3 regions of the Bacillus cereus group sp. BfR-BA-01360 genome follow, and region 3 is predicted to be linked to each of the others. Evidence: riboswitches for the same ligand, from Rfam matches in the RefSeq annotation. Region 3 holds a riboswitch; each other region holds the start of a gene.

Region 1 (3,286 bases), on a different contig from region 3:
TTCTACTGATAAAAAGACAGAAGCTAGTGAAAGTAAAGCGAAAGAAATTACAATCAAGCATAAGTTAGGGGAAACAAAAGTTAAAACAAACCCGAAAAAAGTTGTAGTATTTGACTTTGGTTCATTAGACACTTTAGATAAATTAGGCGTTGATGTGGCTGGTGTACCACAGAAAAATATCCCATCGTATCTTTCAAAATATAAAGATAAAAAATATACAAATGTTGGTGGCTTAAAAGAGCCAGATTTCGAAAAAATTAACGAAATGAATCCAGATTTAATTATCATTTCTGGAAGACAAGCTGATTCATACAAAGAATTTGAAAAAATTGCTCCAACAATTTATGTAGAGTTAAATACAAAAGATTACATGAAATCATTTAAAGAAAACGTTGAAACATTAGCAAAAATCTTCGGTAAAGAAGAACAAGCGAAAAAAGAAATTGCAGCAGTTGAAAAAGACGTAGCAGCATTAAATGAAAAAGCTAAGAAGAGCGATAAAAAAGGGTTAGTTATTTTAGCGAATGATGGTCAAGTAAGTGCATATGGGCCACAATCTCGCTTCGGTATTATCCATGATGTATTTGGGATAACTCCTGTTGACCCAAATATTAAAGCTGATACACATGGTAACAAAGTTTCATTCGAATATATTTTAGAGAAAAACCCAGGTTACTTATTTGTAGTAGATAGAGGTGCTGTTGTTGGCGGTAAATCTTCTGCAAAACAAGTAGTGGAAAACGAAATTGTTAGCAAAACAAATGCTGTGAAAGATGGCAATGTAGTTTATTTAGATCCAAACTACTGGTACCTATCTGGTGGCGGGCTTGAGTCTGTATCAGAAATGGTAAAAGAAGTATCTAAAGCTTTAAAATAATAAAATGAAAAACAGCGATAGGAGCGCATCCTATCGCTGTTTTTCTATGCATACTGATTCGGTATAAAGCAATATAAAGACGAATGCTCTCTTTTCACTTCACCTTTCATATAGAAAGGAAAGAACTTGTTATTTTACTAGAATAAGAGTAGACTTTGAAGTAGATGAATAAGAAAGCACATGGGAGTTTGCGGATGCAGACTGAGAGTACGGCTAATCTGTCGTTGACCATTAGAACCTGTTGGATAATGCCAGCGTAGGGAGAGTGTAAAAAACACATGTTCAGGCACTTTGCATACGCGAAGTGTCTTTTTGTGTATCTCCCATTACGGAAACGAGGAGGAGATGAAACAATGCATATAACAGAAATTGCTAAAGTGGTGGAACAAGTAAGAAAAACGAATCCACTTGTGCATAATATTACAAATGTAGTTGTAACGAACTTTACAGCAAATGGCTTGCTAGCGTTAGGGGCATCACCAGTCATGGCATATGCAAAAGAAGAAGTAGCAGAGATGGCTAGCATTGCAGGAGCACTCGTTTTAAATATGGGTACGCTCCGGCCAGATGAAGTTGAAGCAATGCTCATTGCTGGAAAAGCAGCGAATCAACAGCATGTCCCAGTATTATTTGATCCAGTTGGGGCAGGAGCAACTTTGTATCGAACAGAAGTGGCAAGACATATACCAAATGAAATAAAGTTAGCGATGATCCGCGGAAATGCAGCGGAAATTGCGAATGTTATTCATGAAAAATGGGAAATCAAAGGTGTGGATGCTGGAACTGGAAATGGTGATTCTGTAGCAATTGCAACAAAAGCAGCGAACAAACTAGGTACAGTCGCGGTAATTACAGGAAAAGAAGATATTGTCACAGATGGTAAGCGAACCGTTATAATTCGTAACGGTCATCCAATTTTAACAAAGGTGACAGGAACAGGTTGTTTATTAACTTCAGTAATGGGAGCATTTGTGGCAGTTGAACAAGATTATGTAAAAGCAGCGGTTGCTGCATTAACGTTTTATGGAGTAGCAGCGGAGATTGCTGCGAGTAAAACAGTAGATCAGGGACCAGGCAGTTTCCAAGTAGAATTCTTAAATCAATTAGCAAATGTTACCATAAGCGATATTGAACAATATGGAAAAGCAGAAGAAGTTCGTTAGGGAGATGAGAGAGATGGCACGCATTGAAACAGAAAAGATGTCTCAGTTATTACAAGTATATTTTATTATGGGGAGCAATAACTGTCACAAGGGTCCATTACAAGTAATGAAAGAAGCACTAGATGGTGGCATTACCCTTTTTCAATTTCGGGAAAAAGGAGAAGGAGCTCTAACTGGAGAGAAAAGAGTCCAATTTGCCAAACAGTTACAAGCGCTATGTAGGGAGTATCGAGTTCCTTTTATTGTGAATGATGATGTGGATTTAGCGCTTAAGCTGGATGCAGACGGTGTTCATGTTGGACAAGATGATGAAGGAATTGAAGTTGTCCGTGAAAAAATGGGCGATAAAATTGTTGGAGTGTCTGCTCATACAATAGAAGAAGCGCATTTTGCCATTGCAAATGGTGCGGATTATTTAGGAATAGGCCCTATTTTTCCAACAAACACAAAAAAAGATACAAAAGCAGTTCAAGGATTAAATGGATTACGTTATTTTCGGGAAAAAGGTATTAATATACCGATAGTTGGAATCGGTGGAATTACAATCGAAAATGCTTCTTCAGTAATAGAAGCAGGAGCAGATGGTGTTTCGGTTATTTCAGCCATTAGTTTGGCGAGTTCAGCCTTTGACAGTGCGAAAGCATTCGTGCATCAAGTGAAGAAGTAAAGATGGGGATTGAACAGTTGTTTTCTCATCTTACATGAGAAAACGATGGAGTTAATGGAAGTATTTAAAACATATAATGTGGAGTGCAAATGTATTGTAAGAGAAGGATTAGGGAACTTTTTTCCAGATGATTTTCCAAAGTTATTAGCAGAGGCAAGTCAATATATATTGGAGCCTAGTATAGAGTAGAAGAGTTTAGTTGGAGGATTGTATAAAACAAAGGTACTAGTTTAAACAAACGTTTGATTAAATGGAAAAAAAGCGCATGACTTATAGAATAAGTCATGCGCTTTTTTGTTAAAACATAATCGAAATAAGTAACATTCCGATACCGATAGAAGCAAAGGTTGCAATGAGACCAGGAATCATAAAACTATGATTTAGTACATATTTACCAATACGTGTTGTGCCTGTACGGTCAAAGTTAATTGCAGCAACGATTGTTCCGTAATTTGGAATGAAGAAGTAACCATTTACTGCAGGGAACATTGCAATAAGAAGTGCTGGTGAAATACCAAGCGATAAGCCAAGTGGCATAAGAGCACGTACAGTAGCTGCTTGGCTATACAATAAGATAGA
Region 2 (3,286 bases), on a different contig from region 3:
ATGTCGGTATTTTTGTATAAAATTTCTGTGAAAACAGGACAGTTTGATATTATTCGTGCATCTGTATTATCGATTACAAATGATCATCGTTTACTTGTCATTTTAATTGGTTTTTCATTTGGAGCATTTTTGGAAGGAGCAGCAGGATTTGGAGCACCAGTAGCCATCACAGCAGCGCTTCTAGCAGGACTTGGCTTAAATCCTTTATATGCAGCAGGTCTTTGCTTAATTGCAAATACAGCGCCAGTAGCATTTGGAGCAATGGGAATACCGATTACAGTTGCAGGGCAAGTAACAGGTATTGATCCTCATAAAATTGGACAAATGGCTGGGCACCAATTGCCATTCTTATCGCTATTTGTTCCGTTCTTTATTGTATTTTTAATGGATGGTTTCAAGGGAATAAAGCAAACATGGCCGGCGTTATTTGTAGCGGGGGGGTCTTTTGCAATTACACAATTTATTACAGCGACATTTTTAGGACCAGAACTTCCAGATATTACATCAGCGCTTGTCAGCTTAGTATCTTTATCGCTATTTTTAAAAGTATGGCAGCCAAAAGAAGTGTATCAATCGAATCAAGCAAATGTGGAAGCTGCAGCAACAGCGGAAGCTTCATCGATGCCAAATTTAACAGGTAAAAAAGTTGTGAAAGCTTGGTCGCCATTTATTATTTTGACTGCTATGGTAGTGATTTGGAGTCAAGATTTCTTTAAAGCATTATTTGCTCCAGGCGGGGCGTTAGAAAGTTTTGTCATGAAGTTTGAAATTCCGGGTCTGCACAATTTAGTCATGAAGGCAGAACCAATTGTAAATAAACCAACGCCTTATGAGGCTGTATTAAAATTTGATATTGTATCGGCAACCGGAACAGCCATTTTAATCGCATGTATCATTTCCATTTTTGTATTAAAAATGAGTGCAAAACAAGCGGTTGAAACATTGAAAGAAACATTACAAGAATTAAAAATGCCAATTTTATCTATTGGGTTTGTATTAGGCTTTGCATTTATTGCGAATTATTCTGGTCTATCATCTACACTTGCACTAGCGTTAGCTGGAACAGGAGGATTATTCCCGTTCTTCTCGCCATTTCTTGGCTGGATCGGCGTATTCTTAACAGGATCAGATACATCGGCAAATGCGCTATTCTCGAACTTACAATCGATTACAGCACAGCAAGTAGGTGTAAAAGAAGTATTACTTGTTGCGGCAAATACGACAGGTGGTGTAACGGGGAAAATGATTTCTCCGCAATCGATTGCAATCGCGTGCGCAGCAGTAGGACTTGCAGGAAAAGAATCCGATTTATTCCGCTTTACAGTAAAACATAGTTTGTTCTTTGTCATTATCGTTGGAATTATGACGTATGTACAAGCTTATTATTTAACGTGGATGATACCGTAAAAGTGTAAATTGATTTGCATTTTTCAGATTATAGTGTATGATAGAAAAGTATTGAAAATTAAATCAGTGATAAACTAGGGGTGCCCAATGTATGCGTGGGCTGAGAGAGAAGTACGCAAACTTCTTAACCCTTTGGACCTGATCTGGCTCGTACCAGCGTAGGGAAGTTAATGGCTTTACATAATGATGACTTTTATGAGCCAGGTCCTTATTTTCTTATGGACCTGGCTCTTTTTCATTTTGCATGCGCTGGTTACAAGTTGAATCTCGTCCTTGTCACATGTAAAGCGGAGCCGACTGTTTCGTCTTAGTGTATAAAGTTCTTCCGCATAGAAAGTGTTTTTTTACTTTCTTGTGCGGAAGATTTTTAGACGTGAGGGGCTAGAAGGTGAAGCTGGATTCAAGAAATGCGGAGCTGACTGTTTAGCAGCTGAAGGGAGAATCGAATTTTTCTAGGTAAAGTAGATTTCTTGAAATGATAAAGGGGAGGAAACAAAAATCATGGAACAATCTGTTTCAGCTGAGCAAATTGAATTAAAGTCGAGTTTACCAGGGAGTAAGAAAGTGTATGTGGAGGGGTCACGTGAAGGTATGAAAGTGCCGATGCGTGAGATTGAATTAAGTGACACAAACGGAGTGCCAAATTCCCCGATTCGTGTATATGATACGAGCGGTCCCTATACGGATCCAGAATATAAAGTGGAACTCGAAAAAGGGATTCCAACTCCTCGTCGCAATTGGATTATAGAACGCGGAGATGTAGAGGAGTATGAGGGACGCGAAATCAAGCCGGAAGATGATGGTGTAAAAGCTGCTTCGAACCATACACCTGTGTTCCCGCAAATGGATCGTAAACCTCTTAGAGCAAAGAAAGGTGCGAATGTCACGCAGATGCATTATGCTCGTAAAGGGATTATTACATCTGAGATGGAATATGTTGCAATTCGTGAAGGGGTAGAACCGGAGTTTGTTCGAAAAGAGATTGCCGAAGGACGGGCCATTTTACCAGCGAATATTAACCATCCAGAAGCAGAACCAATGATTATCGGCCGTAATTTCCATGTGAAAGTAAATGCGAATATCGGAAATTCTGCTGTTTCGTCTTCGATTGCCGAAGAAGTAGAAAAGATGACATGGGCAACGCGCTGGGGTGCGGATACAATTATGGATTTATCAACGGGGAAAAATATTCATACAACGCGCGAATGGATTATTCGTAATGCCCCTGTACCAGTTGGGACAGTGCCGATTTACCAAGCGTTAGAAAAGGTACAGGGGATTGCTGAAAACTTAACTTGGGAAGTATACCGCGATACATTAATTGAACAAGCGGAACAAGGTGTGGATTATTTTACAATTCACGCGGGCGTATTATTGCGCTACATCCCGCTCACAGCAAAACGCATGACGGGAATTGTTTCGCGCGGCGGATCAATTATGGCGCAGTGGTGTCTATACCATCATAAAGAAAACTTCTTGTATACTCATTTTGAAGAAATTTGTGAGATTATGAAACAGTATGATGTTTCCTTCTCTTTAGGAGATGGGTTACGCCCAGGATCTATTGCAGATGCAAATGATGAAGCTCAGTTTGCAGAGCTTGAAACGTTAGGGGAATTAACGAAAATTGCTTGGAAGCATGATGTGCAAGTCATGATTGAGGGGCCAGGGCACGTACCGATGCATTTAATTAAAGAAAATATGGAGAAAGAAATAGATATTTGTCAAGGTGCGCCTTTCTATACGCTGGGGCCTTTAACAACAGATATCGCACCAGGTTATGATCATATTACTTCTGCAATTGGTGCAGCGATGATTGGATGGTTTGGGACTGCGATGCTTTGTTATGTAACACCGAAAGAGCATTTAGGATTGCCAA
Region 3 (3,286 bases):
AGGGCTAAATGGACAAAGCTATGCAACTTCAATGGTCGTTATGGCTTGGGAGGTAACCGCTCCTTTAGCGCTCATTTTTATGGCATTTGTCTTTTTACCTCGTTACTTAAAAAGTGGAATTACAACAATTCCTGACTTCCTAGAGCAACGCTACGATTTACGAACAAGACAAATTATTTCCATTCTATTTTTATTAGGCTATGCCATCGCTTATTTACCAACTGTATTGTATTCCGGTGCGTTAGTACTTGATAGCATCTTTAATATTTCACAACTATTTGGGCTTAGTAATTTCACAACAATTATGGTGATTGCGCTTATCATTGGTATGACTGGTATTGCCTATGTTGTATTTGGCGGCCTACGTGCATGTGCGATTTCAGATACGCTAAATGGAATTGGTTTAATTATTGGAGGATGCTTAATTCCAATTCTTGGTCTTCTTGCACTTGGAAAAGGGAGTATTATGGATGGTGTAAATCTTTTATTACATTCTCATCCAGAAAAATTGAATGCAATTGGAGATTCGCAAGATTCTGTACCTTGGACAACAATTTTCATGGGCTTATTGTTTAATAACTTATTTTATTGGTGTACCAATCAAGCTATTGTCCAACGTGCACTCGGGGCAAAAAATTTAGCAGAAGGACAAAAAGGAGTATTGTTGGCAGGATTATTTAAAGTATTTGGAGCATTGTATTTAGTGCTGCCAGGAATCATTGCCTTCCATTTATTTGGCGATCAATTAAAAAATGCTGATATGGCTTATCCGATGTTAGTAATTAAGATTTTGCCTATCGCATTATCAGGCTTTTTTGCCGCTGTATTGTTCGGTGCTATTTTAAGTTCATTTAACGGTGCATTAAATAGTTCGATCACTTTATTCACACTGGATTTTTATAAACCCATTTTCAAGAAAGAAGCAAGCGAAAAAGAGTTGGTGAAAGTAGGACGTATTTTTGCGATTACACTCGGTCTCATTGCGGTTATCGTATCACCATTTATTTTATATGCACCTTCTGGATTATATAACTACTTACAAGAAATGTTTGGTTTTTACAATGTACCAATTATCGCCGCTGTTGTCGTAGGATTTTTTAGTAAAAAAGTACCTGCAAGTGCTCCGAAAATTGCTTTAGTCTTTCATATTATTTTGTATGCGCTCTCAAAAGTGTTTTTAGGATCTATTAATTTCTTATATATTCTTAGTGTACTATTCCCAGCATGTGTAATTGTGATGCTAGTGATTGGAAAATTAAAACCAAGAGAAACAGACTTTGAACTTTTCGATGCTAATAAAGTTGATTTAAAGCCATGGAAATATGCAAAGGTATTTTCAATCTTCCTTATTATATTCATGCTAGGTGCCTATGTATTATTCTCGCCTGTTGGGTTAGCCGCACAGTAATGATGTTTTTTATATCAATATACTATATAAGTTTGGATAATTGACAATTCTCTAAATTATGTTATGATAACTATCAAAACTATATAGTTCTCATCTATCCACTAGGGGTGCCGATATTGGCTGAGATTAAAGTTTATCTTTGAGACCCTTAGTACCTGATCTGGTTCGTACCAGCGTAGGGAAGTGGAAATGACAAAATAAAAGCCACTTTCTTTACCTACTAAGGAAGTGGCTTTTATTTTGTACATGTCTATTTTTTCGTTAGATGTTAGCTGAGTGTAGCATATATGAGGAGGGATATAAATGTCATTTTCACAGTTATTACGTCAAGAAGTTGCTCCGATTTGGCAAGCGAGTTTTGAGCATCCATTTATTAAAGAACTAGGTGAGGGAACACTAGATTTAGCTAGCTTTCGTTACTACGTTTTACAAGATTCCTACTATTTGAGTCACTTCGCTAGAGTACAAACATTAGGGGCAGCGAAGGCGATCGAATTGAAAACGACAGCTCGCATGGCACATCATGCACAAAATACATATGAAGCAGAATTGTCATTGCATGAAAATTTTGCGGAAAAATTAGGAATCACTGAAGAAGAAAAAGCATCCTTTATTCCAGCACCGACAGCTTATGCATATACATCCCATATGTATCGCGCTGCTTATGAAGGGCATTTAGGTGATATTATTGCAGCCATTTTACCGTGTTATTGGCTATATTATGAAATTGGCGAGCGTCTTAAAGAGTGTAAGCCAGAAGAACCGATTTACCAAGCATGGATTTCAGCATATGGTTCGGATTGGTTCCGCACATTAGTAGAAGAACAAATTATGCGATTAGATCAAATTACGGAAACAGTAACAGAGTCGGATCGTAAACGTATGAAACAGCATTTTATCATTAGTAGTCAATATGAATATTCGTTCTGGGAGATGGCTTATACGTTAGAGAAATGGCCTGTTGAAGAAAAAATAGCAACCCGGTAGATATTCATTTTATTTCGTCATTTTTCATAATATATTATGAAAAAATTATATAATTAAAAGAGAAATAGGAAAGATAAAGAGGAGGTAGAACCCTCCTCCTTTTTTTACTGTTTTTTAACAAAAAATGGATTTTAATGATGGTATAATAAAAGTAAAAAGGGGGGTGGAATCTGTATTTTGTTTCAAAGTTTAACAGTCTATTGATTTTGGATTTTATGTAAAATAACGAAAAAAGAGAGGAAGTATTTACTTTATGGAAACGATACAGTTGTTAGCCTTTAAAGATGTAATAGATCCACTTTTTGAGCAAACAGTATTTTATGTGCAGTGGCCAAAACATTGGTCAAGTTTGTTATTAGAGCACAATAGACCATACGAATTAATAAAAAAATTTAAACTTTTAAATAAAAGATTGTATATTATGTTTTCGGATATTTTATTCATTGAGCACGACCCATATAAGTTAGCAGAAGATAGCCTATGGATTATATGTTTAAAACCTCTTAGCTCTGAACAGTTAGAATATATTTGTCGTCAATGGTATGCGTATATTCATAACTGGAAACCGACCGAAATGCCTGGAGAAGTTTTATTAGAATGGCAACCTAGTGCGATTTCAAAGTTGTCGTTACTACATGATAAAAAAACATTTTATATATGGGTACCAGCATTAATTTCACATTTGTTTTGTGAACGCGCGCTGCATCTATCTATAGGAAATAAGCAATATGAAGAAGTTCCTTTTTACCCGCTTCGAGAGCAAAATAGATGTGAAGCGATGTCTGAGCCTATTCAGGATAAAAAGACAAAAGAATATTTTTCTTATATATATCGGTTTGAGCTTATCACTCGTGGAATTGAAAATATGTTTCTACTTAAAGTTTCTATTGG

Evidence for each region. Region 3 has a riboswitch for thiamine pyrophosphate ahead of tenA (thiaminase II). Riboswitches for the same ligand answer to the same signal wherever they lie in the genome.
Region 1: another riboswitch for thiamine pyrophosphate. It lies ahead of thiM (hydroxyethylthiazole kinase); the one in region 3 lies ahead of tenA (thiaminase II).
Region 2: another riboswitch for thiamine pyrophosphate. It lies ahead of thiC (phosphomethylpyrimidine synthase ThiC); the one in region 3 lies ahead of tenA (thiaminase II).

The regions. Positions count from the first base shown of each region.
Region 1 covers NZ_JAKUFV010000011.1:21,349-24,634, forward strand. The annotation lists gene MR056_RS11990 (siderophore ABC transporter substrate-binding protein) at 1-877, shown strand, start outside; TPP riboswitch at 1,048-1,157, shown strand; gene thiM (hydroxyethylthiazole kinase) at 1,231-2,040, shown strand; gene thiE (thiamine phosphate synthase) at 2,054-2,707, shown strand; gene MR056_RS12005 (hypothetical protein) at 2,753-2,896, shown strand; gene MR056_RS12010 (anaerobic C4-dicarboxylate transporter family protein) at 3,005-3,286, opposite strand, start outside.
Region 2 covers NZ_JAKUFV010000005.1:25,976-29,261, reverse strand. The annotation lists gene MR056_RS06580 (lactate permease LctP family transporter) at 1-1,407, shown strand, start outside; TPP riboswitch at 1,474-1,589, shown strand; gene thiC (phosphomethylpyrimidine synthase ThiC) at 1,909-3,286, shown strand, end outside.
Region 3 covers NZ_JAKUFV010000002.1:293,024-296,309, reverse strand. The annotation lists gene MR056_RS03310 (solute:sodium symporter family transporter) at 1-1,408, shown strand, start outside; TPP riboswitch at 1,502-1,607, shown strand; gene tenA (thiaminase II) at 1,712-2,395, shown strand; gene MR056_RS03300 (pPIWI_RE module domain-containing protein) at 2,649-3,286, shown strand, end outside.